DNA from 3 places in the Bradyrhizobium sp. SZCCHNS2022 genome. Region 3 is predicted to be linked to each of the others. Evidence: predicted binding sites of a transcription regulator. Region 3 holds the regulator's gene; each other region holds the start of a gene.
What was found. Region 3 encodes LexA, which represses DNA repair genes until DNA is damaged. Its sites were predicted from a motif close to TGTTCNNNNTGTGTTCNG; they were not measured.
Positions count from the first base shown of each region.

Region 1: QXZ94_RS19385 (ribonuclease T2) is a predicted target of LexA. The motif match lies at 5,611-5,628, and genes of this name have one in related genera.
Region 2: QXZ94_RS09815 (single-stranded DNA-binding protein) is a predicted target of LexA. The motif match lies at 2,502-2,519, and genes of this name have one in related genera.

Region 1 covers NZ_JAUHHZ010000001.1:4,307,547-4,317,311, forward strand. Annotated here, with positions in the region: gene QXZ94_RS19350 (bifunctional 3-(3-hydroxy-phenyl)propionate/3-hydroxycinnamic acid hydroxylase) at 1-741, shown strand, start outside; gene QXZ94_RS19355 (fumarylacetoacetate hydrolase family protein) at 773-1,624, shown strand; gene QXZ94_RS19360 (ABC transporter substrate-binding protein) at 1,709-2,914, shown strand; gene QXZ94_RS19365 (NAD(P)H-quinone oxidoreductase) at 2,933-3,922, shown strand; gene QXZ94_RS19370 (DUF3617 domain-containing protein) at 3,972-4,520, opposite strand; gene QXZ94_RS19375 (hypothetical protein) at 4,604-4,909, opposite strand; gene QXZ94_RS19380 (hypothetical protein) at 5,078-5,536, shown strand; gene QXZ94_RS19385 (ribonuclease T2) at 5,669-6,373, shown strand; gene QXZ94_RS19390 (23S rRNA (adenine(2030)-N(6))-methyltransferase RlmJ) at 6,579-7,439, shown strand; gene QXZ94_RS19395 (cold-shock protein) at 7,692-7,907, shown strand; gene QXZ94_RS19400 (porin family protein) at 8,167-8,808, opposite strand; gene uvrC (excinuclease ABC subunit UvrC) at 9,050-9,765, shown strand, end outside.
Region 2 covers NZ_JAUHHZ010000001.1:2,211,278-2,221,042, reverse strand. Annotated here, with positions in the region: gene QXZ94_RS09830 (outer membrane protein) at 1-189, opposite strand, end outside; gene QXZ94_RS09825 (outer membrane protein) at 504-1,259, opposite strand; gene QXZ94_RS09820 (outer membrane protein) at 1,453-2,196, opposite strand; gene QXZ94_RS09815 (single-stranded DNA-binding protein) at 2,679-3,182, shown strand; gene QXZ94_RS09810 (DUF2306 domain-containing protein) at 3,410-3,808, shown strand; gene gyrA (DNA gyrase subunit A) at 3,978-6,728, shown strand; gene QXZ94_RS09800 (hypothetical protein) at 6,775-7,032, opposite strand; gene coaD (pantetheine-phosphate adenylyltransferase) at 7,317-7,811, shown strand; gene QXZ94_RS09790 (peptidylprolyl isomerase) at 7,888-8,451, shown strand; gene QXZ94_RS09785 (peptidylprolyl isomerase) at 8,725-9,189, shown strand; gene queA (tRNA preQ1(34) S-adenosylmethionine ribosyltransferase-isomerase QueA) at 9,393-9,765, shown strand, end outside.
Region 3 covers NZ_JAUHHZ010000001.1:2,431,661-2,441,425, reverse strand. Annotated here, with positions in the region: gene QXZ94_RS10865 (glutamine--tRNA ligase/YqeY domain fusion protein) at 1-1,441, shown strand, start outside; gene QXZ94_RS10860 (hypothetical protein) at 1,466-1,678, opposite strand; gene QXZ94_RS10855 (ComEC/Rec2 family competence protein) at 1,819-4,110, shown strand; gene QXZ94_RS10850 (hypothetical protein) at 4,212-4,652, opposite strand; gene lexA (transcriptional repressor LexA) at 4,944-5,642, opposite strand; gene glp (gephyrin-like molybdotransferase Glp) at 5,835-7,046, opposite strand; gene QXZ94_RS10835 (hypothetical protein) at 8,089-9,765, opposite strand, start outside.

The DNA.
Region 1 (9,765 bases), 1.9 Mb from region 3:
CTCCAGCCCACAGAGGCCGAGATCGAACGCGCCGCCGTCTACACGTTCCACTCCGCGGTGGCCCGGCAATGGCGCGGCGGACGGTTCCTGCTCGCAGGCGATTCCGCGCATCAGACCCCGCCCTTCCTCGGCCAGGGCATGTGTGCCGGCATTCGCGACGCAGCCAACCTCGCCTGGAAGCTCGCTCATGTGATCGCCGGCAAGGCAACGCCTGATCTTCTCGACACCTATCAGAGCGAACGCGCGCCGCATGTGCGCGAGTTCATCGAGCTCGCGATCCGGCTGGGTGGGCTCATCAACACCAAGGCGGTCGAGGCGGCGCTCGCGACCGGCACGGCACAGCGCGACGGCCAGCTCAAGCTCGACGTGCAGAAGCCAGTACTCGGCCCAGGCCTTGCCTGCGGCGAACGCAGCATGACGGGAAAGCTGGCGCCGCAATTCCGCAGCCGTGATCACGGCCGCAGCGACGACCGTGTCGGCTATCGCTTCGCGCTGCTGTGCCGGTCGGGACTCGGGACCGCAGTGATCGAGCAGCATCATGCCAGCCTGACGGCCGCTGACGTCAACATACTTTGTGGCGAGGAAGCCGGCGGCCTCGACGGCTGGCTCGATCAGCACGGCTTCGACGCCGTGCTGATGCGCCCCGACCGTTACATCCTGGGTGCCGTGCGCCGGGGCGACGATCCCGCGGCGCTGTTGTCCGGCCTCGCCTTCCTCGCACCGCTGCCGAGCGTCGCCTGATCGTTTCCGTTTGTCCTGAGAGGGGTCACGTATGAAGCTGGTTTCCTTTGTCATCGACGGGCGCCCGGGGTACGGCGCAGTGAAGGGAGACGGTGTCGTCGACCTCGGCCGGCGGCTGCCGGCGAAAAGCCTGCGCGCGCTGCTCGAGGCGGATGCGCTTCGCGACGCCGCCGCGCTGCTCATCTCCGAACGGCCCGACTATCCGCTCGATGCGATCGCCTTCGCGCCCGTCATCCCCGATCCCGGCAAGATCATCTGCGTCGGACTGAACTATCGCGACCACGTCGCCGAGACCGGACGGACGGTCACCGAGAAGCCCGCGCTGTTCGCGCGCTTTGCGACCAGCCAGGTCGGACATCTGCAGCCGATCGTTCGCCCCGGCGTCTCCGATCATTTCGACTATGAGGGCGAGCTTGCGCTCGTGATCGGGACAGCCGGCCGGCACGTCCGGCGCGAGAACGCGCTTGCGCACATCGCCGGCTATTCCTGCTACAATGAAGGCAGCATCCGCGACTGGCAGCGCCACACCTCGCAATTCCTGTCGGGCAAGACCTTCGACCAGTCCGGCGCATTCGGCCCCTGGCTGGTCACCGCCGACGAGATCCCCGACCCGTCCAAGCTGACGCTGCAGACCCGCCTCAATGGCGAGACCGTGCAGCGGACCACCACGGACCTCCTCATCACCGACGTGCCCGATCTCATCGCCTACTGCTCGACGATCATGACCTTGCTGCCGGGAGACGTGATCGTCACCGGAACGCCGGGAGGTGTCGGCTTCAAGCGCAACCCGCCGCTGTTCATGAAGCCCGGCGATACGGTCGAGGTCGAGATCTCGGGCATCGGCGTGCTGCGCAATCCCGTGGCCGCCGAACCGGCAGCCTGACGTCTCCGCCTCGCGGACAACCGCTGGGCGCAGCAACCAAACACCACATAACAAACAAGATCGTTGAATCCGGGGAGGATCATCATGTCGCGACGTCTCACGGCCGGCATCGCCGCGCTGTTGCTGCTTGCAGGCTCATCCGCGCAGGCGGACATCAAAGGGAAGGCCATCCGGATCGGCGTGCTCACCGACATGACCGGCATCTTCGCGACGGCGATGGGGCCCGGCTCAGTCGAGGCGGCGCGGATGGCCGCGGAAGAATTCGGCGGCAACATCAACGGCAGGCCGATCGAAATCCTTCAGGCCGACCATCAGAACAAGCCGGACATCGCGGTCGCGATCGCCCGGCGCTGGTTCGAGCAGGACGGCGTGCAGGCGATCGCCGACGGCGGCAGCTCCGGCGCGGCGCTTGGCGTGCAGGAGCTGGTGCGCAGCAACGGCAGGATCTTCCTCATTTCTGGGGCCGGCGCCAACCAGCTCACCGACGAGGCGTGCGCGCCGACCTCGGTGCAATGGACGCACGACGCCTATTCGACCGCGACCGCCGTCGTCTCGGGCATCATGCAGACCAGCAAGGAGCCGTGGTTCTTCATCACCGGCGACTACGCATTCGGCCATTCGGTCGAGGCGACTGCGCGCGCCCGCATCGCCGCGCTCGGCGGCACCGTCGCCGGCAGCGTCAAGGCGCAGCTCGGCACGCCGGACTACGGCTCGTTCCTGCTGCAGGCCCAGGCCTCCGGCGCCAAGATCCTGGCGCTCAACGTCGCCGGCGACAACGCCACTGCCATCAAGCAGGCCGAGGAGTTCGGGCTTGCGGCCCAGGGCATGAAGATCGTGCCGATGTCGTTCCAGAACGTGGACATCGAATCCATCGGCCTCAAGGCGACGCAAGGCGATCTGATCGTCACCAGCTTCTTCGAGGATGCTTCCCCCGCCGCTCGCCGCTTCTCCGACGCGTTCTACGCGCGACGCAAGGCAATGCCGTCACAGATCCAGGCTGGCGTCTATTCGGCCGTGCGCCATTATCTGCAGGCGGTGAAGGACGCCGACAGCGACGACGGCGCGAGCGTGATGGCGAAGATGAAAGCCACGCCGGTCTCGGACGCCTACGCGGACCACGGCCAGATTCGCGACGACCAGCGCATGGTGCACGACCTCTATCTGGTCCAGGTCAAGACCCCAGCCGAATCGAAGGGCCCCTGGGACTTCGTCAAGCTGGTGACGAAGATCGCCCCCGATCAGGCGTTTCGTCCGCTCGACCGCAGCAAATGCAGCCTGGTCGGCAAGTGAGCCGATGAGCAACCAGGCATGATTCCGAACGATCAGCGCGCCGTCATCATCACCGCTCCGGGCGGCCCGGAGGTCCTGTCGGAACGGCCGGACTGGCCGGTCCCGCGGCTCGGCCCCGACGACGTGCTGATCGAGGTCGCCGCCGCCGGCATCAACCGTCATGACTGCAACCAGCGCGCCGCCGGGCCGTCGCGGGAGCCCAATCCCGTTCCGGGACTGGAAGCCTCGGGACGCATCGTGGCCTGCGGCGCCGACGTTCCCCCGGAGCGACTGGGCGAAACGGTGATGGCACTGACCGACGGCGGCTCCTACGCTCAATACGTCGCCACCGATCAGCATCTCGCACTGAACTTGCCGAGCGGCCTCGACTGGATCCAAGGCGCCGCCCTGCCCGAGGCGCTGTTCACGACCTGGTTCAACTTCTTCGAATTGATGCGCATGGTGCCCGGCGAGACCGCCCTGATCCATGGCGGCAGCAGCGGCGTCGGCACGATCGCGATCCAGCTGTTGTGCGCGCTGGGTCATCCAGTTCTTGCCACCGCCGGCACCGCAGAGAAACGCGCCCTGGCACTCAGCCTCGGCTGCAGCGCCGTGTTCGACTATGCCGATCCCGATCTCGCCGAGCAGATCCGCGCGGCGACGGGACAGCGCGGGGTCGACTGCATCCTCGACACCTCCGCAGGCGCTCACATCGCGCAGGACCTCGCGGCGCTCGCGATGGACGGTCGGATCGCCATGCTGTCGGCTGGAGGCAGGAAGGACCTTGGAGTGCCGCTGCGCAGCCTGATGGCGCGCCGGGCCAGCATCACCGGCGCATTTCTCCGTTCGACCTCACGCGATATCAAACGCCGCATCGCAAGCGAGTTGCGGCAGCGCATCTCGCCCCTTCTCGGAACGGCCATTCGACCGCACATCGACAGGACCTATCGCCTCTCGGAGGCAGCCGATGCGCACGAACGCATGGAGACGAGCCGACACGTCGGGAAGATCGTGCTTCGTGTCCGCTGATGAGCGCCAGCCCACGTCTCCGCGCCCGCCACACGCAACCAGCGCGCGGCTACTGCTTCACGCCCGGGATCAGGGCCTTCAGCTTGTTCATGTCCTTGATGTTCATCTTCATGCCGCCGGGCATCACGATGTCGCCGGGCTTCTGGTCGGGCTTGCAGGCGCCCAGCCATTTGGCCTCGATCGTCATCGCGGTGTCCTTCACGCCAGTGCCGGCAGCGCCGCCCGTCACGCGCGACATCGTCTTCACCGTATAGGCCGAGTTGAAGTCGCCGGTGATGTCGGCATGGGACGTCGTATTGATGCCGCCGAAATTGCAGACCGAATCGGAGACGTAGCCGGTCGCCGTCTTCTGGATGTCCTGCTTGGAGCAGACCTGCTGCGCCATCGGCGAAGCGAAATTGTTCATTTCCTTGTCGGTCGCCGCGTCGGTGCAATGCTGCATCGTCGCCTCCGGGAGCTGACCGCCGGATCTGATCATCTTCAGCTCCCACAGGCCGGCCTTGCGCACCGGCAGGTCGACGGCCCAAGCCTCATGGCTCGCGGTCGCGCCCAGGAGGCAGCAGGCCAACAGCCCAATAGCGATGCGTGTGCAGGTCATGTGCCCCGTTCCGGCTCGTTGATCGATGCCGGAGCGAATGCCGCCAAAAGATGGCAATTAGGAGAACGGCAGTTGAAGGAACGTCAGTACAGCGTCCGCAGCGGCCGCTGCGCCGAGCCGTACGGTACCCAGCGGCAGGAGAACGACACGTAGCCGCCGTAGCGCGCATCGACGGCGCGGAACTTCGCGACCTTCCCGTAGGAGGCGCAGTGGTCGACCGCGAGCTGACGGGCATCCGTGGTCTGGGCCAGCTGATAGGCGATGATGCCGCCGGTGTCGTTGCCCTTGAAGGGCGGCACCACGTCGGCCTGGGCGGAGGCGGCGACCAGCACCACCCCAGCGGCCGCGAGGCCTGCAGTCTTCACGAATCCGGCCATCAGCGTCCGCATTGCATTCTCCTCGATCTGGCCTGCCATTCTAAAGGTCCTGTCCGGTCAAGAAAAGAACACCGGCCTCACGTTAACAGGACTAATCGTGGAGTGTTGCCGCGTTGCACTTGACCTCCTGTGGCCGCCGCGGCACGGTCCACGCTCCCGGATCAGCCTTGCGGACGGCCCATGCGCGACTTCAGCACAGCTTTCAAGACGTTCGGCGCCGCATGCGGCGCGCTGCTCGCCGTTGCGACCGCGCCGGCCCAGGCGGCCAACCCGCTCGAGATGAACTTCTGGCTGTCAGGCCCGAAATATGAGGGCCGGGTCGCGCCTTGCGAGGCGGCCATCCCGACCATCGTCTCGCGATTCCAGGACAAGGAAAGCACCTTCTGGAATTCGTCGCTGCAGATCACCGGCGTCGCCAACGTCCGCGAGATCGCGTTCCGGCCCTGGCAGTCCGACAACATTCCGCGCCGCTTCTGCACCGGCAGCGTGATGATCAGCGACGGCAAGGCGCGCACGCTCAACTACTCGATCATCGAGGATGGCGGCTTCGCCGGCTACGACCAGGGCGTCGAGTTCTGCGTCGTCGGTCTCGATCGCAACTGGGCGTTCAATCCGGCCTGCCGCGCTGCCAAGCCATGATCGGTCGACCGCCGGCGCGAGCCCGTCACTGGCGGGACGCTTGTGATCATCGGCTGCCTTCGGGCAGCCGTTTTTGTTCTTGAAATGTTCCATCAGCTTGGTAAGTTCCTGGAACAGTCCGGGGAGTTCGCCATGTTCGATTGCCTGCGCCGATCTGCCGTTGCTTGTTCGTACACGATTGCCTGCCTCGCTCTGCTGGTCGGCGCCCTCGCGGCCGCCCCGGCCGGGGCGCAGGACCGCCGCCAGAATGCGCCGGGCGCGTTCGACTTCTACGTGCTGTCGCTGTCCTGGTCGCCATCCTTCTGTGCCGAGGCCGAGGAGCGCGGCGGCCGCGGCAGCCGCTCGCAGCAATGCAGCGGACGGCCCTACTCCTTCGTCGTGCACGGGCTGTGGCCGCAATACGAGGCCGGCTATCCCGAATATTGCGAGCAGCCGTCGCCGCGCCTGCCCCGCAACATCATGACCTCGATGCTCGACCTGATGCCGGCGCCGGGGCTGATCTATAACGAATGGGACAAGCACGGCACGTGCTCGGGCCTGTCGGCGAAGGCCTATTTCGAGGCGATCCGCAAGGCGCGGGCGGCGATCAAGATCCCGGAGGAATTTCTCGACCTGGCCCAGGCCAAGACGGTGGCACCGGCGGCCGTCGAAGAGGCCTTCATCAAGGCCAACCCGAAGCTGACGACCTCGGCCATTGCCGTCACCTGCAACCGCACCCGGCTGAGCGAGGTGCGCATCTGCCTGTCCAAGGATCTCGAATTCCGCAGTTGTGACGAGGTCGACCGTCAGGCCTGCCGGCGCGACGAGGTCAACATGCCGCCGGTGCGCGGCGGCTAAAGCATGATCCGGAAAAGGGCGCAGCGGTTTTCCGAAAAGATCATGCGCAAACAACAACCTAAGCGCGATGACGATTCATCCCGATCTCATCGCGCTTTAGGCGCCGCGGCGAATCAGCCGGCGCATTGCCAAAGCCGCTCGCGCGGCTACGGCCGGGCGAATGACGGGGTACCCTTTTGACGCGGAACGGCGTAACCCGGACGGCATGAACTACCGACACGCCTTTCACGCCGGCGGTTTCGCCGACGTCATCAAGCACATCGTGCTGACACGCATCCTGGTCTACCTCCAGGAGAAGCCGGCTGCCTTTCGTGTGATCGACACCCATGCCGGCGCCGGCCTCTATGATCTCACCGGCGACGAGGCTTCGCGCAGCGGCGAGTACCTGACCGGTATCGCGCGGCTGCTGCAGGCACGGCTGTCGGACCAGGCCTATGCCCTGGTTGCGCCCTATCTGGACATCATCAGGTCGTTCAATCCGCCGGGCGAGCTCAAGGCCTATCCCGGCTCGCCGCTGATTGCCCGCGCGCTGTTGCGGCCGCAGGACCGCATGACGCTGTGCGAGCTGGCGCCGGCGCCACGCAAGCAGCTGATCGATGCGCTGCGCCGCGACACCCAGGCCCGCGTCGTCGATCTCGACGGCTGGGTCGCCCTGCCCGCCTTCGTGCCGCCGAACGAGCGCCGCGGCGTGGTGCTGATCGATCCGGCATTCGAGGCCAAGGATGAGTTCGAGCGTCTCGCCGACCGCTTCGCCGCGGCGTTCGCGAAGTGGACGACTGGTATATACCTGCTCTGGTATCCCGCCAAAAGCCGGCGGGCCACCGAGCAGCTCGCCGACCGCGTCACTGCGCTCGCAGCCGCGGCCAAGCCGCCGGGCAAGGTGCTGCGGATCGAGTTCAGTGTTGCGCCGCAAATCGAAGGCGAGGCGCTGACCTCGACCGGGCTGCTGGTCGTCAATCCGCCCTGGCCATTGCATGATGAGCTCAAGCTCATCCTGCAGGAACTGCAGCGTCCGCTGGGCCAGGGCGGTACCGCACGCTTCAGGCTGGACATCCCCAAAGCTTGAAAGCGGTACTGGTCGAAAAGCCATAGTCAATCGGCGCGGAACCGTATTATTGTGTCTGATTGTAAGACTGGCTTTACGTTCCGCTTCCGCGAATGGTTGCGGCGGGGTGATCAAGGCCTAACAAGATCCGACGATCCGGCGTGGCGAGCGCTGGTCGTTAAGGTGGCCAACGCTTTCCGATCAAAGTGATGTCCGGTCGGACACTGCGCAGGGCGCGCAGTGGAGGAAGCATTGCGGGGGAGGAGTTTCCCGATGGCCATGACTGGGACAGTCAAGTTCTTCAATGGTGAGCGCGGCTACGGCTTCATCAAGCCGGACGACGGTGGACGCGACGTATTCGTGCACATCACGGCGGTCGAGCGTGCCGGCCTGAAGGATCTGACCGAAGGACAGCGTATCAGCTTCGAGGTCGAGCCGGACAAGAAGGGCAAGGGCCCGAAGGCGGTGAACCTGGTCCTGTCGTCTTAGACGCAGCCTGCTCGGCGACGGCCGCCTGCGAGCGGCCGGCCGCGGCGGGCGCGTCGACCTCAATGCATTCCGATTGGAAGCCGTTGGCAGAAGCTGCCGGCAGCGCGGCCGGCTCGCACGCAGCGCGTTTGCACGCGCCGTCTGCGAAGGCTGCGCGCGATGACGCATGCCCTCTGGTGAGCCTGCAAAAAAATCCCGGCCGCGCGAGCGGCCGGGAGGTTGTCGTTCGACGTTTCTTCTTCCTATCCCGTTTTTGCCATCAGAAATGGAAGTTGATGCCTGCGCGGATCAATCCAGACCGATAGTCGTTCTTCGCCCCCGTGATCACGAAATTGCTGCTGTCGAGATCGACATAGAGATACTCGATCTTGGCGGTCCAGTTCTGCGCCAGGCCAAACTCGGTGCCGACGCCGAGCGTCCAGCCCACCGTGGTGTGCGACTCCGACAGGCCGAAGGTCTCCGCCCGCAGGCCGCCGAAGGCGAGACCGCCGGTGCCGTAGAACAGGATGTTGTTGAAGGCATAGCCGGCGCGGCCGCGCAGGGTGCCGAACCAGGGATTCGAGAACTTCCACGGCGCGAAGGTGTCGTTGGCGCCACTCAGATTGATGTCGCCCTCCGCACCGAACACCCACGGGCCGTTCTGCCAGTTGTAGCCCGCGGTCAGGCCGCCGATCAGCCCGGACGGCTTGGTCGGGTTGTTGCCGACGGTGCCCCATTGATAACCGAGCGTGCCGCCGAGATAGGGGCCGGCCCAGCTGTAGGCATTGAGCGGCTGGTTCACCGTATAGGGCGCGCGCCGCCCGTAGCCGTAGTTGAGATCGGCCGCCTGCGCCGACACCGATCCGAGAGCCGCTGCGCCCAAGCCCGCCGCGGCGGCAGCACCGACCAAGAACCTGTTCATCACTCACTCCACGCCACTCGCCGTCTCCAGCCGGGTCTGCGCCGCACGAACGTGCGGGGAGCCGGCGTGGTTACGGAACTCCTGCTGTTTTCGTGAGCATTTATCGAGAGTTTTAGGTTAAGCCGTTGTTAAGCCCGGTTACCCGTCGATTAATGTGCTTAACGAAGCGTTACCGCGCGGGCCTGTGCATGGCGGCTGCGCCCGCTGGCGGGAGCGGCCGCCAACGCTTAATTTGCACGACATGACCACCGACAGATCCGATCCACCCAAGGCGCCGGCGCCCACGTCCCGGCGTGGCGCCACGGCCGACCTGCCGCCCGACGCCATCGACACGCCCGATCTCGATCCCGCCTCCTCCGCAGCCGACGAGGATGACGAAGGGCGGCTGCCGGAATTGACCGAAGAAGCTTCGGAGGCCGTCGGCGAGGGCCCGCTCGCGATCGGCCACGCCGCGATCGAGAACGCGGTGCGGCTGGCGCCGACCTCGCCCGGCGTCTACCGCATGCTGAACGCGGTCCATGACGTGCTCTATGTCGGCAAGGCCAAGAACGTCAAAAAGCGGCTGTCGTCCTACGCGCGCGCCAACGCGCCGCTGCCGGCGCGCATCCTGCGCATGATCGCGGCCACCGTGACCGTCGAGATCGTCTCGACCACCACGGAGACCGAGGCGCTGCTGCTCGAAGCCAACCTGATCAAGCAGCTCAAGCCGCGCTTCAACGTGCAGCTGCGCGACGACAAATCGTTCCCCTACATCCTCATCACCGGCGACCATTGGGCGCCGCAGATCCTCAAGCATCGCGGCGCGCAGTCGCGGCCCGGACGCTATTTCGGCCCGTTCGCCTCGGCCGGCGCCGTCAACCGCACCATCACGGCGCTGCAACGCGCCTTCTTGATTCGCTCCTGCACCGATTCGTTCTTCGAGAGCCGCACCCGCCCCTGCCTCTTGCACCAGATCCG
Region 2 (9,765 bases), 220 kb from region 3:
CCAGCAATTGCGGCTCCAATCGGCGCCGCCGTTGACGCCGAGATAGAACCCGGCCCAGCTCGGCAGCGGCGTGACATAGGCCGGCGGCGGCGCCTTGCCATAGGGGCGCGCAGCAAAGTCGGCGGCCGATGCCGGGGCCAGCCCCAGCAATGCGACGCCCGCAGTCGTGATCAGAGTGGTCTTGTCCATGTGTCTCTCCCCAGTCCCAGAATGGCTGTCGCCGGATCCCTCCGATCCGGCCCGCGTGTGGCCTGTCGCTGGTTGTAGGAGAGACTGATTTCTAAAAACTGAGACCGGCGGGCCGGGCAGGGCGAGATGTGTCGATCGTGCTTAAGCAGATGTAAATCACGCGGCGCCGACCAATCCATGGAGGCAGGAAGTCATGCCTGTTCGCGTGTCGCCGGCCTCCGAGCCTCGCGCCGAAGGCCACACCTGTGCGCCAAAGGAAATGCGCGCTCCCGAGCAACGATTCTGGAAGAGAGGACGAGATCGGCGATCGGAGGTCAGTGCTTGGAGACGACCGGGCCGCCCCAGCGGTAGTTGACGCGGACCGTGGCCATGTCGACGTCCTGGCCGACCGTATCGGTCCGGGTCGCCGCACCGGCGGGAACGCCTGAGAAGTTCAGGGCCTTATTGCCCATGAAGATGTGCTCATACTCGGCGCCGACCGACCAGTTCTTGCCAAAGCCGACTTCGACACCGGTGCCCACCGTGGCGCCCCACCTCGTGGCGCTCGATTGGTCGAATGTCGCTCCCGTCGCGGTCGTGAGACCGTTGTACTTTTCGTTTGCGACCGCGGCGCCGCCCTTCACGTACCAGAGCACGTTGTTCCAGGCATAGCCGATCTGGCCAGTGAGCAGGCCGACGCCATTGACTTTGGTCTGGTTGGTCACGGCCGGAGCCAGCTGGCTGGTGTTGCTGCCCTTGAGGTTGGCCCAGTTGCCCTGGCCTTCGACGCCGAACACCCAGCTGCCGGTCTGCCAGCGATATCCGATCTGGCCGCCGGCCAGTGCACCGGCCGCATCATGGCAGCCTTCGGCATTGGTCGCTGCGACGCCGCCGAACGCCACATTGTTGGTCCAGCAGGTGCGTGCCGAGCCGCCACCGGCGTTCAGGCCGAGATAAAAGCCGCTCCAATCATAGATCGTCGTGATCATCGCGGGCGCCTTGGTGAAGGTGCGCGCGGGCAAATCGGCAGCGATGGCCGGCGCAATCCCCAGCGCCAGCGAAGTTGTCGCCCCCAGCAACAGCCTTCTCATCGCATTCCCCAAACCAAGTCCGACGCCCGCACGCACGCTCTCACCAACGCCCACCCGCGCCGTCTTGATAGACCCTTCCGTGGTAAAAAGCCGTCACCCAAACGACACAGCGGCCCAGCAAGTGCCGGTTTCGGCACGCAAAAAAAGGCCGGCACGAGGCCGGCCTTTCGACATATTCGCGGTTCGCGTGCAATCAGTAGCGGGACACGCTCGGGCCACCGAAGTGGTAGGAGACGCCAGCCTTGACGGTGTGGATGGTGTCGTTCCACTCCGAGCGGTTGGTCGCAACCGGCGAGTACTGGATCGAGCTCTTGCCGAAGTCGAGGTAGTTGTACTCGACCTTGGCCGACCAGTTCTGAGCGAACATGTACTCGGCACCGGCGCCGATCGTCCAACCCCAACGCCAGTCGTTGGTCACGAACGAGTTGCCGGGAACGCCATCGTAGCGATGCTGCAGATCGCCGACGGCGGCACCGCCGCTGACGAAGAACAGCGCAGGACCGGCCGCCCAGCCGAGCCGGCCCTTGATGTCGCCGAAGCCGCGCAGCTTGGTGAAGTAGGTGTCACCGACGCCGGCGTTGATCACGGCCGAGCGGCCGTCGATGTCCGCCCAGTGGTAGTCACCTTCGAGACCGAACACGATGTTATCGACCTGCCAATTGTAGCCGATCACGCCGCCGGCGAAGCCGCCGGTGATGTCGTAACGCTGCGTGCCGGCGAAGATCGCCGTATTCGGCGCGCCGAAGAAGGTCTCATCGCTGCGGCCCCAGCCGCCGCCGCCCTGCAGACCGAGGTAGAAGCCGGCCCAGGTCGGAAGCGGAGCCGGCGCCATCACCGGGGCCTTCGTGTACGGGCGGGCGGCGAGATCGGCGGCTCCCGCCGGCGTCAGCGCCCCCAAAACCATCAAGCTGACAGCTCCAAGAAAAATTCTTTTCATCCCAACATTCATCCCAAGTCTCCCGCGTTGGGCGCCCCGACATTCGTCCCCGGAGGCGCACTTCTGTGAGGTGGCGCGACCGCCTTGGCGGCCTCAATCCATCCGAAAATATACGCGATTCAACCCTGGATACCGTCTCCCAAAAGCCACAGGCGCGGAGGATATGAGGCGAGCTAACTTAATGAAAGTTAATCGCTTTTTCGTGATTGAGGGAACTTTTAGCGGGTTCCATTTCGGGAACTTCTGGTTCCCTTGGGTTCCCTCGAGTTCCATGGAACTCGCTGTCTGGTTGTGTGCACAGTATCGCGAACAAAACTGGAACAATCGCACCCGGAGTGCTATATGTGGATAAGCAGCGAGAAAGCAGGTGGCTGGCGCGGCAACCGTATAGGGTCCGGCGCGAGAGGAAGGGTTAGCCACCTTGTGCCGACAGGCCGGTGGAGACGACCGGTCCGGTGATCTGAAAACCGCGGGAGAGTGTGATGGCGGGTAGCGTGAACAAGGTGATTCTGGTCGGCAATCTCGGGAAGGACCCGGAGATCCGGCGCACGCAGGATGGTCGGCCGATCGCCAATCTGAGCATCGCGACCTCCGAAACGTGGCGCGACAAGGGGACGGGCGAGCGCAAGGAGAAGACTGAGTGGCACCGCGTGGTGATCTTCAATGAAGGTCTGTGCAAGGTCGCCGAGCAGTATCTCAAGAAGGGCGCCAAGGTGTACATCGAGGGTGCATTGCAGACCCGGAAATGGACCGACCAGAGCGGCGTCGAGAAGTATTCGACCGAGGTGGTGCTGCAGGGTTTCAACTCGACGCTGACCATGCTCGATGGCCGTGGCGGCGGGGGCGGCGGCAGCTTCTCCGACGACATGGGAGGCGGCGATTTCGGCAGCAGCGGACCGTCGATGGCGCCGCCGCGCCGCGCGGTCGCCTCGGCCGGTGGTGGCGGACGCAGCAACAGCGACATGGACGACGACATTCCGTTCTGAGGCGCGCGAATTCTCTGCCTATATGAGACGGCTTCCGTCCTGTCTGGAACGGCAGCCGGAGCGGCTTGAGCCCTGCACGCGATCACGTGAGGCCGATGCCTCGCTGGTCGTCGTGCGGGAGGCGTGAAACGGCAGGTCGCAGCGAAGAGCAGTGCTTGCTGGCGCGATAGACATCGACGTCAGCGAGCCCTTCGCGACGCCCGGCCCGCTGACCACGGGGGGTGATCATGAGCTTCGCACCGTTGCTCGCCGCCGAGCCTGCCGTCGTTCTGCATGCCTTTGCGGCGATGACGGCATTCGCGCTGGGAGTGGTTCAGTTCGCCGCGCCGAAGGGCACCGTGCCGCATCGAACGATCGGCTGGATCTGGGTTGCCCTCATGGCCGCGGTGGCGGTCAGCTCGTTCTGGATTCACACCATCCGGCTGGTCGGTCCATTCAGCCCGATCCACCTGCTGTCGCTCTACACGCTGGCCATGCTGCCGCTCGCGATATGGGCCGCACACCGCCATCGGGTGGCGGCGCATCGCCGGGCCATGATCATGCTGTTTTCCGGCGCGCTGGTGATTGCCGGACTGTTCACGCTGCTGCCGGGACGGATCATGCACAGGGTGGTCTTCGGGGTCTAGCAACAGGGCTGCCGCCGCGTGCGCCTAGCGGCTGTGCCGTTCGGTTAAGTGACTGGAAAGGCGAGCAGAAAAAGCGCGCTCCTGACCCGCTTGGGGGTGGCCTGCGAGGTCGCCATGCGCTATATGATTCCAAGCGATTTTCGCGTGTCAAAACCGACCGGTATCCCCTTTGTCCGATAAAGAAGATGAGAAGCCCGGCGAGCCGGGCGGACCTTCCGACATTCGTCCCGTTTCCATCCTCGACGAGATGAAGCGCTCCTATCTCGATTACGCGATGAGCGTGATCGTGTCGCGAGCGCTTCCCGATGCGCGTGACGGCCTGAAGCCGGTGCACCGCCGCATCCTGTACTCGATGTACGAGCAGGGGCACACGCCCGACAAGAAGTACGTCAAGTCCGCGCGCGTGGTCGGTGACGTCATCGGTAAATACCATCCGCATGGCGACCAGTCGATCTACGACGCCATGGTGCGCATGGCGCAGGACTTCTCGATGCGCGTGCCGTTGATCGACGGCCAGGGCAATTTCGGCTCGGTCGACGGCGATCCGCCGGCCGCGTATCGATACACCGAGGCGAAGCTCGCCAAGTCCGCGATCCCGCTGCTCGACGACATCGACAAGGACACCGTCGACTTCCAGCCGAACTACGACAATTCGGACAAGGAGCCGTCGGTTCTTCCGGCCAAGTTCCCGAACCTGCTCGTCAACGGCGCCGGCGGCATCGCGGTCGGCATGGCCACCAACATCCCGCCGCACAATCTCGGCGAGGTGATCGATGCCTGCATCGCGCTGATCGACAATCCTGCGCTCACGATCGATGATCTCATCAACATCATCCCGGGGCCGGACTTTCCCACCGGCGGCATCATCCTGGGCCGCGCCGGCATCCGCTCGGCCTATCATCTCGGCCGCGGCTCGATCATGATGCGCGGCAAGGTGACGATCGACACGATCCGCCGGGATCGCGAGGCGATCATCATCTCCGAGATTCCCTACCAAGTGAACAAGGCCACCATGGTCGAGCGCATCGCCGAGCTGGTGCGCGAGAAGAAGATCGAAGGCGTCGCCGACCTGCGCGACGAGAGCGACCGCGAGGGCTACCGCGTCGTCGTCGAGCTGAAGCGCGACGCGGTGCCGGACGTCGTGCTCAACCAGCTCTACAAGTTCACGCCGCTGCAGACGAGCTTCGCGGCCAACATGCTGGCACTGGACGGCGGCCGCCCGCAGACGATGAACTTGAAGGACCTGCTGACGATCTTCGTCGCGTTCCGCGAGCGTGTCGTCACGCGCAGGACCAAGTATCTGCTGAACAAGGCGCGTGACCGCGCCCACATCCTGGTCGGCCTCGCGGTGGCCGTGGCCAATATCGACGAGGTCATCCGGGTGATCAGGACCTCGCCTGATCCCGCGACCGCGCGCGAGGCGCTGATGTCGCGCGACTGGCCGGCACGCGACGTCGAGGCCATCATCACGCTGATCGACGATCCGCGCCATCGTCTTTCCGAGGACGGCACCATCCGGCTGTCGTTCGAGCAGGCCAAGGCGATTCTCGACCTGCGGCTGCAGCGGCTGACCGCGCTCGGCCGCGAGGAGATCTCCGACGAGCTCGACAAGCTCAAGATCGAGATCAACGACTACCTCGACATCCTGCGCTCGCGGGCGCGGGTGCAGGGAATCATCAAGGACGAGCTGACCGCCATCAAGGCCGAGTTCGGCACGCCCCGCCGGACCCTGATCGCCGAGCAGGAAGGCGAAGTCGAGGACGAGGACCTGATCCAGCGCGAGGACATGGTCGTGACCGTGTCTCACGCCGGCTACACCAAGCGCGTGCCGCTGTCGGCCTATCGGGCGCAGCGCCGCGGCGGCAAGGGCCGCTCGGGCATGCAGACCCGTGAGGAGGATTTCGTCAGCCGGCTGTTCGTGGCCTCCACGCACACGCCGGTGCTGTTCTTCTCGTCGCGCGGCCAGGTCTACAAGGAGAAGGTCTGGCGGCTGCCGATGGCAGCTCCCAACGCGCGCGGCAAGGCGCTGATCAACATCCTGCCGCTGGAGCAGGGCGAGCGCATCACCACCATCATGCCGCTGCCGGAGGATGAATCCTCCTGGGCCAATCTCGACGTGATGTTCGCCACCACGGGCGGCAACGTCCGGCGCAACAAGCTGTCGGACTTCGTCGATGTCAGGCGCTCCGGCATCATCGCGATGAAGCTCGACGAAGGCGAGGAGATCGTCAACGTGCAGATCTGCACCGAGCGCGACGACGTGCTGCTCACGGCCTCCGGCGGCCAGTGCATCCGCTTCCCCGTGACCGATGTGCGGGTCTTTACCGGACGCACCTCGATGGGCGTGCGCGGCATCGCGCTGGCGGAGGCCGACAAGGTGATCTCGCTGTCGATCCTGCGCCATGTCGAGACCACTTCGGACGAGCGCACGGCGTATTTGAAGATGCGCCGCGCCATGGCAGGCGAGACGACGGCCGAGGAGCCGGTCGAGAGCGAAAGCGAGGAGGCGGCCGCGGGCTCCATCCAGCTGTCGCAGGAGCGCTACGTCGAGATGTCGGCGCAGGAGCAGGTGGTGCTGACCGTGTCCGTCAACGGCTACGGCAAGCGCACCTCATCCTACGAGTACCGCACCACCGGCCGCGGCGGCAAAGGCATCGTCGCGATGTCGGTCAACAACCGAAACGGCAAGCTGGTCGCGTCATTCCCGGTCGAGGATGGCGACCAGATCATGCTCGTGACCGACAAGGGCCAGTTGATCCGTTGTCCGGTCGACGGCATCCGCATTGCCGGCCGCTCCACTCAGGGCGTCATCGTGTTCAACACCGCCGATGACGAGCACGTCGTCTCTGTCGAGCACATCGGTGAGGAGACGGAGAATGGCAATGGCGGGAATGGCGCCGAAGGGGCGAATGGCGAATAGGGAGTAGCGAAGTGAGACGAATCGGATCTCACCTACTCGCTATCTTTCATTGCGTCCGATCGACCCCGACGATGCGGGCCTCCCGGATCGTGGTCTTCGTTCCGGCGCCGCGCAGGCAGGCGGCTTCGAAATTCGGCCAGGCCTGCTGCGAGCAGTCGCGGCCGATCGGGCGGAAGTCCAGGCGATCACCCTTGGCCAGCGGCTGCGGCACGCTGGCGTTCACTTCCGGAGCGAGGCCGGGCAGGACGGTGAGGGCGGCAGCCACGAAGCCGGCCGCTGCAACGGCAGAAAGCGCTTTGATCATGACGGTCCCCTGTGGTTGGGCCGTTCGGCCCGTCGTTCGTTAAGGATTTGATAACCATTTCCGGTTTCGAGACGCTTTCGCCGGGGCGACCAATTGGTTTCGTCGCGTCGCGGACGTGTTTCGTGGCCGATGTTCCGACGAAACAATCGCGGCAGCGGTCCGGTGGTTCCGGTCGCCTTTCGTCGCGGGAGCGGCCCTGTGGCGCCGGCCCGAGCCCATCACAGCCGCGCCAGGGCAGGCGAGGGCGGCTTGCCGGCCTGTTCCGGCCGGTATAGGACGGACGCATGCAACGCATTGCGCTCTATCCGGGCTCGTTCGATCCCGTCACCAACGGCCATCTCGACGTGGTCCGGCAGGCCGTTCACCTCTGCGACAAGCTCATCGTCGCGGTCGGCGTGCATCACGGCAAGAAGCCGCTGTTTTCGACCGAGGAGCGGCTGGCGATGGCCCATGAGGTGTTCGGCCCGATCGCGGCCGCCGCCGGCTGCGCCTTCGATGCTTCGACCTATGACAATTTGACGGTCACGGCCGCTGCGAAGGCCGGTGCGATCATGATGATCCGCGGCCTGCGCGACGGCACCGATCTCGACTACGAGATGCAATTGGCGGGCATGAACCAGACCATGGCACCGGCAATCCAGACGGTGTTCGTGCCGGCCTCCGTGCCGGTCCGCCCGATTACCGCGAGCCTCGTGCGGCAGATCGCTGCGATGGGGGGCGAGATTTCGCATTTCGTCCCGCTATCGGTGGTGGCTCCCCTGAAAGCCAAGTTTGCCTGACGTCCCGGCGTCCGGCAGCTCCCGGCGCCGGACCGCCTTCTCGAGCGTTTCCTCTCATCCTGACTTCGGAGTTGCCATGATCCGCGCTCTCGCCTTCGTCTTTGCTCTCGTGTTCGCGCTGCCCGCGCTGGCGCAATCGCTTCCCGCCGGCCTCGACAAGCAGAATGCGCTGGTCATCGACACCACCAAGGGCCGCATCGTCATCAAGCTGCGCACGGACCTGGCGCCGCAGCACGCCGAACGGCTGAAGACGCTGGCGCGCGAAGGCTTTTACAACAACGTGCCGTTCCACCGCGTCATGGACGGCTTCATGGCGCAGACCGGCGACGGCCAGAACTTCAACGGCACCGGCGGCTCAAAATATCCGAACCTGAAGCAGGAGTTTTCTCAGACGCCGTTCAAGCGCGGCACCGTCGGCATGGCGCGCCGCGGCGACAGCGTCGATTCCGCCAACTCGCAGTTCTTCATCTGCTTCGGCGACGCGTCCTTCCTCAACGGCCAGTACACCGTGATCGGTGAGGTCGTGCAGGGCATGGACGTGGTCGACAAGCTCAAGAAGGCGCCTCCGGGCTCGGCAGGCGGCGCAGTGACCGACCCGGACAAGATGGTCAAGGTCCAGGTCGCCTCCGATATCAAGTAAGCTCGGAGGGCGGGGTCACCCGGACTCACGTCCGGGTTCCCAAGGCCTTAAGGAACCCTTTGCCACGCATCGCCCGTTGCATCGACAGGACGGGCGGCTTCAGCTTTAAACGCGTTGGGTCTAATCTGGACCCGCATCGCCCGGGCCCCGTTGTGCTCGGAGGGCCGTCAGGAGGGGTGGCGGCCGCACATGAGAAGGCGCCGCGACATTTCAGACCCCGAACTGTCCGTTGTCCTGCCCCTCATCAATTCCAACCAGAACCGAGAGACCAGCATGGCTGTGACCGAAAATACCTTGATCCTCGAGACCACCCAGGGCCCCGTCACCATCGAGATGCGTCCCGATCTCGCCCCCGGCCATGTCGCGCGCATCAAGGAGCTCGTCCGCGAGGGCTTCTATGACGGCATCGTCTTCCACCGCGTGATCGACGGCTTCATGGCGCAGACCGGCTGTCCGCAGGGCACCGGCACCGGCGGCTCCGGCAAGAAGCTGAAGGCCGAGTTCAACGCCGAGCCGCACGTCCGCGGCACCGCCTCGATGGCCCGCGCCGCCAACCCGGATTCCGGCGACAGCCAGTTCTTCATCTGCTTCGACGACGCCCGCTTCCTGGACAAGCAGTACACGGTCTGGGGCAAGGTCACCGACGGCATGGAGAACGTCGACAAGATCAAGCGCGGCGAGCCGGTGCAGAATCCCGACAAGATCGTGAAGGCCTACATGGCCGCCGACGCGGCGTAAACTTCGAGACGCTCTCCATGAACCCGCCTCTCGGCGTGTTCATGGTCCCATGTGCAGCGCCGGCTACGGCGCTCAACCCTCATGGTGAGGAGCGTGCGCAGCACGCGTCTCGAACCATGAGGCCACAGTCGGGCCTCATCCTTCGAGACGCGTGCTACGCACGCTCCTCAGGATGAGGGGCCGATGGTCGTTCCAGAACGACGATGCGCACCGACCTGTTCGATTTCCATCTCCCCCCCGAGAACATCGCGCTCCGCCCGGCGAACCCGCGCGAATCCGCGCGCATGCTGGTGGTGCAGGGCGACGGCGTGCTGCGCGACCGCACCGTCGGCGATCTGCCGGACTGGCTCGAGCCCGGCGATCAGCTCGTCGTCAACGACACCAAGGTGATCGCGGCCCAGCTTTCCGGCCGCCGCATCAGCCGCGAGACAGAGGCCAAGATCGAGGCCACCTTGATCAAACGGCTCGACGGCTCGCGCTGGCAGGCGCTGGTGCGGCCGGCCAAGAAGCTCGCGCCGGGCGATACGGTCCGCTTCGGCAACGAGGGCAAGGTCTGCCTGCTCGGCCATCTCGACG
Region 3 (9,765 bases):
ATATATCGATTCCATCCAGGCCGACGTGCGCTGGCTCGGCTACGACTGGGGCGACAACCTGTTCTATGCCTCGGATTATTTCGAGCGGCTGTACGAGTGGGCGGAAGGCCTGATCAAGGCCGGCCTCGCCTATGTCGACGACCAGACCCAGGAGGAGATCCGGCTGGCGCGCGGCACCTTGACCGAGCCCGGCAAGAACAGCCCGTTCCGCGACCGCACGGTCGAGGAGAATCTCGACCTGTTCCGGCGCATGAAGGCCGGCGAATTCCCGAACGGGGCGCGCGTGCTGCGCGCCAAGATCGACATGGCCGCCGGCAACATCAATCTGCGCGATCCCGTGCTGTACCGGATCCTGCACGCCCATCACCCGCGCACCGGCGACACCTGGAAGATCTATCCGAGCTACGACTACGCCCACGGCCAGTCGGACGCGATCGAGGGCGTGACGCATTCGATCTGCACGCTCGAATTCGAGGATCACCGGCCGCTGTACGAATGGCTGCTCGACAAGCTGCCGGTGCCGTCGCATCCGCGGCAGTACGAGTTCGCGCGTCTCAACCTCACCTACACGCTGCTGTCGAAGCGCGTGCTGACGCGGCTGGTGCAGGACGGCCATGTCTCCGGCTGGAACGATCCGCGCATGCCGACCATCGCCGGCCTGAAGCGCCGCGGCGTGCCGCCGGCGGCGGTGCGCGAATTCACCAAGCGCATCGGCATCGCCAAGGCCAACAGCATCGTCGATGTCGGCATGCTGGAATTTTGCATCCGCGAGGAGCTGAACCGCACGGCGCAGCGCCGCATGGCAGTGCTGCGTCCGTTGAAGGTGGTGATCGAGAACTATCCGGAAGGCCAGGTCGAGGAGCTCGAAGCGATCAACCATCCGGACGATCCCTCCGCCGGCACCCGCAAGATTGCCTTCGGCCGCGAGCTCTATATCGAGCAGGACGACTTCATGGAGAACCCGCCGAAGAAGTTCTTCCGCCTGTCGCCCGGCAACGAGGTGCGGCTGCGCTACGCCTATTTCATCAAGTGCCGCGAGGTCATCAAGAACGACGCGGGCGAGATCGTCGAGCTGCGCTGCACCTATGATCCCCAGACCAAGGGCGGCAACGCGCCCGACGGCCGCAAGGTCAAGGCAACCATGCACTGGCTGCCGGCCGCGCAGTCGCTGAAAGCCGAGATTCGCATCTACAACCAGCTGTTCGCCAATCCGAGCCCGAACGCGGCCGACTTCACCGCCGACCTCAATCCGAACTCGCTCGAGGTCCTGACCGATGCGCGCATCGAGCCCGCGATCGCCGAAAGCAATTCGGCCGAGCCGATGCAGTTCGAGCGCCAGGGCTACTTCGTCCGCGATCCCGACTCGACGCCGGACAAGCTGGTGTTCAACCGCACCATCGGCCTGCGCGACACCTTCGCGAAGGAAGTCGCGAAGGGGTGAGGCCGCCCGTGCCAACGGATGGGGTCAGTTGATCGCGTCCTGCCCGGCCTCGGTCAGCGTCGGCACGCCGTCGCTGACCTCGACGAGGCCGCGCTCGGTCAGCAGCGACAGGTCGTCGTCGGCGATGGGGGAAAGTGTGAGCCGGTGCGCCTTGATGTCCCGGAGGGTCCAGCGCAGATGGATGGCCTTCTCCAGATCCAGGTCGGAGAAGGGGTCGTCGATATCGTGGGCGTCCATACCCCGATAAGCGCGGGCGGTGCAAAAAGTTCCAGTGTATCGCGCATGGAGAAATCCGGGATTCTCGTTCTGTTCTGCTAGGCGCGCTCGCGCAGCTTCCAGTAGCCTTCCGGCCCGGTGTCGTAGCGGGTGGTGTGGCGATGGCGGGGCCGGTCAGGCCGCCGGGATGGCGTCGCGGGATCGCGGGCGTGATGGCCGACGTCTGGCCGCCGCGCGGCGCGCTGGCTGGCGGTTGGCCCGCGATCGGCTCGGCCGCATGGCCGTCCTTTGCCGCGCGCCTCAGGGGCTGGGCGCGCGAGGAGGCCGGCGCAGGGCGGCTGCTGCCATGGGTGCCCGTGGCCTTCGGCGCCGGCATCGCGCTGTATCTCTCCGCAGATCACGAGCCGGTGTTGTGGGTCAGCGCCATCGCCGCGGCACTGTTCTGTCTGGTCGCCATGCTGATGCGGCGCCAACCGCTGTTTCCGGCGGCGGTGATGATCGCGGCCGCCGCCTGCGGCTTCGCGGTGGCGACGGTGAAGACCGCGCGCGTGGCGCATCCGGTGCTGGCGCGACCGCTCTATTCGGTGTCGCTCGCGGGCTTCGTCGAGGCGCGCGACATTCGCGGGCGCAGCGACCGCATCGTGCTGCGCGTGACTGCGATGGAGAGCCCGCGCAATGCGATCACGCTGGCGCGGGTGCGGCTCGCGGTGCGCAAGGGCACCGCCCCGGACGTCGGCAGCTTCGTGCAGCTCAAGGCACGGCTGTTGCCGCCACTCGCGCCGGTGCGGCCGGGCGCCTACGATTTCGCGCGCGACATGTTCTTCCAGGGCATCGGAGCCTCCGGCTTCGTCATGGGAACGATCACGACCGTGACGCCGCCGCAGGCGGCCGGCTTCGGCCTGCGCTATGCGGCTGTGATGCAGGGCCTGCGCGATGCGATCGATGCGCGCATCCGCGCCCGGCTCGACGGCGATGAGCGCGCCATCGCCACGGCGCTGTTGACCGGGCGGCGCGACGCCATCACGCCCGATGTCAACGACGCGATGTTCGTCTCCGGCCTCGGCCACGTGCTGTCGATCTCCGGCTATCACATGGCAGTCGTCGCCGGCGTCGTGTTCTTCGCGGTGCGCGCGCTGCTGGCGCTGATACCGGGCCTCACCGTCAGCCATCCGATCAAGAAGTGGGCGGCGGTCGCGGCGCTGGTCGCGGCCGCGTTCTACCTCCTGCTCTCGGGCGCGGAGGTCGCGACCCAGAGATCCTTCTTCATGACGGCGGTCGTGCTGATCGCCGTGATGGTCGACCGTCGCGCCGTCACCTTCCGCACGCTCGCGGTCGCCGCGATGATCGTGCTGGTCGCAGCGCCCGAGGCGCTGGTGCATCCGAGCTTCCAGATGTCGTTCGCGGCGACGCTCGGCCTCGTCGCGCTGGTGCAGTTCGGCCTGCCGAGATTGTTCGCGACGCCGGACAGCTCCGCCTCGCAGCGCATCGCGTTGTGGGGCGGGCGCGAGCTTGCGATGCTGCTGCTGGCCTCGCTGATCGCGGGGCTCGCGACGACGCCCTACGCCGCCTTCCACTTCCATCGCGTCACGCCCTACGGCGTGCTGGCCAATCTCGCGGCGATGCCGGTGGTGTCCGTGCTGGTGATGCCTGCCGGCCTGATGGGACTGCTGGCGGTGCCGTTTGGCCTTGACGGCTTCTGGTGGTCGCTGATGGGTTTCGGGATCGACTGGATGATCGCGGTGACGCGCTGGGTGGCGGCGCTACCGGGCGCGGTCGGACGGATTCCGGCGTTCGGCATCGGCCCGCTGATCCTGGCCAGTCTCGGACTCATCCTGATCGGGCTGTTGCGGACGCCGCTGCGCTGGTCGGGCGCCGTCGTGCTCGCGGCGGCCACCCTGTGGGCCGCCACGACGCCGTTGCCCGACATTCTCATTGCCGGAGACGGACGCGCGGTGGCGGTGCGTGGCCGCGACGGGCGCCTGCATGTGATGCGCACCGGCAAGGACGTGTTCGTCACTAAGGAGTGGCTCGCCGCCGATGCCGATGCGCGCCTGCCCGCCGATGCTGCACTCGGTGACGGTGTGTCCTGCGACGAGGCGGGCTGTGTCGTGGCGATGGCCGATGGCCGTTTCGTCGCCATGACCTTGCGCGCCGACGCCATCGCCGATGATTGCGTCCGTGCCGCGCTGATCGTGACCGCGCGCGCCGCGCCGTCGTCGTGTGCGGCCGCCGTGATCGACCGCCCGCGTCTGCAGCAGCAGGGCGCCTTGATGCTGGTGCAGCGGGGCGCCGGCTTCGCGGTCACGCCGGTGCGCACTGGTGGCACGGATCGCCCGTGGTGGCCGGCTTCGGCCGATACCGGCGAATTCGACATGACCCTGACACCGCGCGCGCCTGCGTCGCGTGGCCAGGATGCGACTCCGCCGGAGGCGGAGCAGGTGATCGAGGATTAGTTCGTCCGGCTTCCGCGCTGATGCTCGCGCCCTCGGCTTCGGCAGGTGCCGGCCGAGGGCTGCGGGCGAGCGATCCGAGACGACGAAATCGACGACGCGTGTCAGGTGATGCTGATCCGGCGAATCCGCGTCGTCTGCGATGCCGGCGCCTCCTCCGCGCTATCCGGACGGTGCTCGCCCGGCTGCCTGGTGACGGGCAGCTGCAGCACGGTGACGCGCTGGCCTTCGCAGAGCTGCGTGACGAGCACGTGCCGGCCGTCGGCAAACTCGATGGCGTCGTGATGGCGGTCGGGGATGTGCTTTTCGATCGTGTTGAACTTGGCGACGCGCTCGCGGATCGTCCGGGTCCAGAGCCAGCGGCTGTCGTAGCGGACGTCCTCGGCGAAGGCGAGCTCGGTGCCAGGCAGCATGCACACCGCAACGTTGGGCTCGGTCTCCACCGCGAAGCCGCGGGTCGCGGTGCCGCGGAAGGTCGTCGATATCAGCGTCTCGCCGACCTTGGCAGGACGGGAGGCAACGGCATGGAGGCTGTAGTCACACATCGGATCGCTCCTCGCTGAGAGATAGCCGACCCACGCTTCCCCCCGGACAGGCGCAGGCCTCTATCAGAGTGGACATCGAGGCGATGTTAGCGCGCGCTTCACGGCAATTCTGCGCTGATCTGCATGGCGTGTGGCCGCTGATGATCACAAGCGTTTGAGCGTGCCGCGCTGCACATCATGAGGTGCATTCGCGTGTGACTCGTTTTTGAGCTGCGGCGACGCTCCAAGCATCGCGCCGCCGCTCAACTGTGCATGTCGTCCGATGCCAGCGCGTCCGCGCTCAGCACGTGCTCAGTACTTGCGATAGAGCCCGACCAGCTTACCCTGGATCTTCACCCGGTTGGGCGGCAGGATGCGCACCTCATAGGCGGTATTGGCAGGCTCCAGCGCGATCGAGGCGCCGCGGCGACGGAAACGCTTCAACGTCGCTTCCTCATCGTCGATCAGGGCCACCACGATGTCGCCGGTGTCGGCGGTCTCGTTGCGCTGGATCAGCGCCATGTCGCCGTCGAGAATGCCGGCATCGACCATCGAGTCGCCGCGCACCTCGAGCGCGTAGTGATCGCCATTGCCGAGCATGTCGGCCGGCACGCTGATCGTGTGGCTGCGGGTCTGCAGCGCCTCGATCGGCGTACCCGCGGCGATGCGGCCCATAACAGGCACCGCGACCGGGCGCTCGCCATCATCGAGCGCGGGCGTCGAGGTCCGCACCTTGCCGAGATTGCCTTCGATCACCGACGGCGTGAAACCGCGGCGATTGTTGCCGGCCTGCGACAGCTCGGGCAGCTTGATCACCTCGATGGCGCGGGCACGGTTGGGCAGCCGGCGGATGAAGCCGCGCTCCTCCAGCGCCGTGATCAGGCGGTGGATGCCGGACTTCGAGCGCAGGTCGAGGGCATCCTTCATCTCGTCGAATGACGGCGGCACGCCGGCTTCCTTGAGCCGTTCATTGATGAACCGCAGAAGTTCGTACTGTTTGCGCGTCAGCATCTCGACCTGGTCCCCAGTTTGTATCGTCCGAGTCCGCGCCCTGCGTCCAAGGGCGAATGGGAGTTGGACGTTCGTATTCGCGTCGCCCGCAACATACTAAAAACAAATCATGAACGGACACTATATGTTCGATGTGTGTTCCGCAATCCTAAAAATATGATGAACGATCCGGGCTTTGCCGGGGAAAACCGCTCAGTTCGGCAGGCGCAGGATCTCGCAGGGGCTGCCGGCCGGCGCCTTCGGCGCAAAGGCCGGACGGATCACGAGCGCCTGGGAGAGCGCGAGATGGCCGAGCAGCGACGAATCCTGCTGCGTCACCGGTGTCGCGACCAGCGTGCCGTCGGCGCGTTCCTCCAGCCGGGCGCGCAGATAGTCCTCGCGCGAATCGTTGGCGGCGAGCTCGCGGCCGAGCAGGGCGGTCTCGCGCGGCATCAGCGCTTCGTCGCGGCCGAGCAGGCGTCGAATCAAGGGGACCAGGAACAGGATGGCGCAGACATAGGACGACACCGGATTGCCCGGCAGCCCGATCACCCTCATGCCGCCGAGCCGGCCATGCATCATCGGCTTGCCCGGTCGCATTGCGATCTTCCAGAACGCCATCTCGACGCCCTCGGCCTCGAGCGCCTGCTTGACCAGGTCGTGATCACCGACCGAGGCGCCTCCGGTGGTGACCAGGATGTCGGCCTCGGCCTCGCGCGCCCGGCGGATGCCGGCAACCGTGGCGTCGAGCGTATCGGCGGCAATGCCGAGATCGACAGGCTCGGCGCCTTCGCTGCGCACCAACGCGCGCAGAGCATAGCCGTTAGAATAGACGATCTGGCCCGGACCCGGCGTCGCGCCGGGCATCACCAGCTCGTCGCCGGTGGCGAGCAGCGCTACCCTCGGGCGCCGCCGCACCGGCAGCGCCGGATGGTTCATGCTGGCGGCGAGCGACAGATCGCGGTCGCTCAGCCGGCGCCCGGCGCTCAGCAGCACCATGCCCTCGTGGAAGTCGACTCCTGCCGGCCGGATGTGACGGCCCGTGATTGCGGCCTCGCTGAGCACGACGTGATCGCCGTCCGCGATCGTGTCCTCCTGGATCACGACGGCGTCGGCGCCGTCCGGCACCACGCCGCCGGTGAAGATGCGCGCCGCCTCGCCAGGCCCGAGGACGCGATCGAACGGCCGCCCGGCGGCGACCTCGCCGATCACCTTGAGCCGCGCCTGGGGCTTGTCGGCATCGGCCGCGCGCACCGCATAGCCGTCCATCGCCGACATCGCCTCCGGCGGCTGCGTCCGCAGCGCCGCGAGGTCACGCGCCAGCACCCGGTGAAACGCCTCGTCCAGCCCGACCATCTCCTCGGCCAGCGGTTCGGCGCCGGCGAGCACCGCAGACAACGCATCGGACACCGGCATCAAGGCCATGAGAGTTCCTTCGGACGGAGGCGGGACGACTCGCGGGAGTCGCGTTCTAACCGAACGTGCACGGCGCGGCCAAGTCCCCGGGGCAAGTCGCTTCCGTTGGATCGGGACCGGCTGGACCGAGAGAACCGATCAGACCGGATGTCCGATCCGCATAGTCGGTTCGACTTAGACAGCAGCGTCGTCGTTCGTCGCTCTCCTCCGCGTGTCTGCCCGACGGGCAATTTCCGCATCTCCGCCATGCGCCAACTGCCCGTCGTGTTAGTTTGCCGCACTGTTTCCGCTTGCGCCGTCGGGCAGATCACCTGCATCTTCTCGCGCATCCCGCCTCGATGAAGAGGGACGGTTCGCGGTCGTCACGAAACGTGAGGTGGGGAGGCGGTGGCTGCAGTCTGTCGCAACGCGCTGATGGCGCGTGGACGAACGGCGGATTGCAGGCGGTCAAGTCGCGTGGTCTCGACACCCCGACGCTGGTGTCAAGCGCAAGGCGCTCGAAGCGCATTGTCGTCATGGTGGCCAACAAGCCCGGTGCACCAGGGAGAGCGCGAAGCAGCCGACAAGCCCACCGCGCAGGGAATGCCGGATGACCGGCTGAACCTGTGGTACCTGCCGCCTGCATTTTTGTTCGCAGGCGGGCCATGGGTTGCGGCCAGCACCCGGCATTCCCTGCGCCCTCTTCGCTAAGCGAGGGCGGAACGAACCGGATCAACTCGGGCGTTTCAGCCGCGGGATCGTGGACGTGTGTGCTGACGGCGAGGTGCCAACCGTGCGTCTTGATCAGCGAGCGCTATTCTCCGCGTGCAACGTTGCCGCCTGATGGCACGCTCTCTCCGCCCGTCATTCCGGGGCGCGCGCAGCGCGAGCCCGGAATCCATAACCACGACCGGTCGAGAGGATCGGGATGTCTGCTCGCTTGACCTCCTTCACCAATCACCGTCCCGGAGTATGGATTCCGGGCTCGCGCTGCGCGCGCCCCGGAATGACGCGTGGAGAGAGACGTGGACTCACGTCCTGCTTCGGCGCGCTGCTCCGATCGGCGTCAGTCTTACGGCGCCGTCTGCGCCTCGATCTTGAACTGCGCCAGCGCGCTCGGCGGGTCGATCGCGATCAGCTGGGCGAGCTGCATGGCGGGCACCTTGGCGCGCGGCGAGAGCTTCAGCGTAAACGTCTGGCGCGGCTTCTCGACGAAGCGGCCGAGGGCGTCGACCGCGGCGGCGACATCGGCGTTGTCGGCGGCGAACTGTGCGCCGATCGCCTTGATGCTGTCGACCAGCGCCTTGCGCGCGGCGTCACGCGGGATCGCGTGCGTTCGCGCATAGTTGGCGACGAACACGTCGACGGCGCCGAGATCGCGCAACGCCAGTTCGATCCCCGACGCCTCGATCTGCGCCGCCGCCGCCGTCGCCTGCTGCAGATCGACCGTGAACACGTCGCGCGGCACGCGCGCCAGCGAGACGCTGGCGGAGGCACCGATCAGATTGCTGACCTCGAGCTTGAACGGCGACAACGCGAAGGTGCCGGCGCTCTCGGTCCAGCCAAGGCCGAGATCGGCATCGAGCGCGGCTGTGTCGATGCCGGCGACCAGCAGCGGCAGGAAGGCCGGGTTGGAGGGATCGAGCGGCCCGGCCATCTTGGCGACGAGGCGTGCCTGCGTCGGGATCGGGCCGACATACTGGCCCCAATCGAGGCTGATCGTGTCGATCTGCACCGGCTTGTCGCCGGACTTGTAGGGTGTCGACAGGGCCTTCAGCTCGATGCCGGCGAGCAGCTTGAGCATCTCGGCCGCATCGGCCGGGGCGGGCTTGGCGCCGGCGGCGGAATATTTGGCGGCGAAATGCATCAGGCCGGCGAGATCGAAGCTCTTCAGCGCGAAGCGGCCGAGCTTGATCGGCCCGTTCGGCCCGCGGCCGTCAAACCCCTCGACGGCGATGTCGCCTTTGCCGTCCTGGAGGTCGAGGCGGAACGAGGCGAGCTTGGCGGGCCCTTGCGGCGTCTCGATCGACAGGCCGCGGAGTTCGGCATTCTTGATGGCCATGCCCTCATAGATTCCGGCGACCCTGTCCATCAGCTCGCGTGCCTGCTCGGGCGTCGGCTGGGCGGCCGGCGTTGCCGGAAGGACGGCGAACAGCGCGGGCAGCTGCAGCCGGGAGGGCCGCACGCTGAACTCGTCCGCGCTGGCGCTGTCCATGCGCATCTTCAGGCCGGAGTCCGTGGTGATCTCGTAGGCGCCCATCGTGAACTTGCCGTTGATGCGATAGGTCTTGTCGTCCTTGGCGGCGTCGGGATCGAGCACGGCCAGGATCGCGTTGGCGTCCATGTCCTGATGGACGATGCCGGCCATGCGGCCCTGCATCTTGTCGGCCTTGCCGCCCGGCTGCTGCGGGGTCATCGTGAAGGTGACCTCGTCGAGTTTGTAGCTGGCGATGCGGCCGGCCTTGATGGTCTCGAACGTGAGCCCGGAATAGGCGAATTCGGCCGGGCCGGCGGAGGGGCCGCCGTCCATGGTGCCCGTGGTGCGCGGCACGGAGACCGACGATGCGCTGATTGTCACGAACTGCTGGGCGAGCGCCCGGTAGGTGTCGAGCATGCTGGCGCCGGAGGGGATCGCGGCAAACCGCGCCGGACCGGCATAGTCCTTCACCACCAGCTGCGGCAGCCTGTAGCTGAGCCGCATCGGCGCTGCGCCGGCCAGGCTGCCGGCCATCGTGACGTCATTGACCTC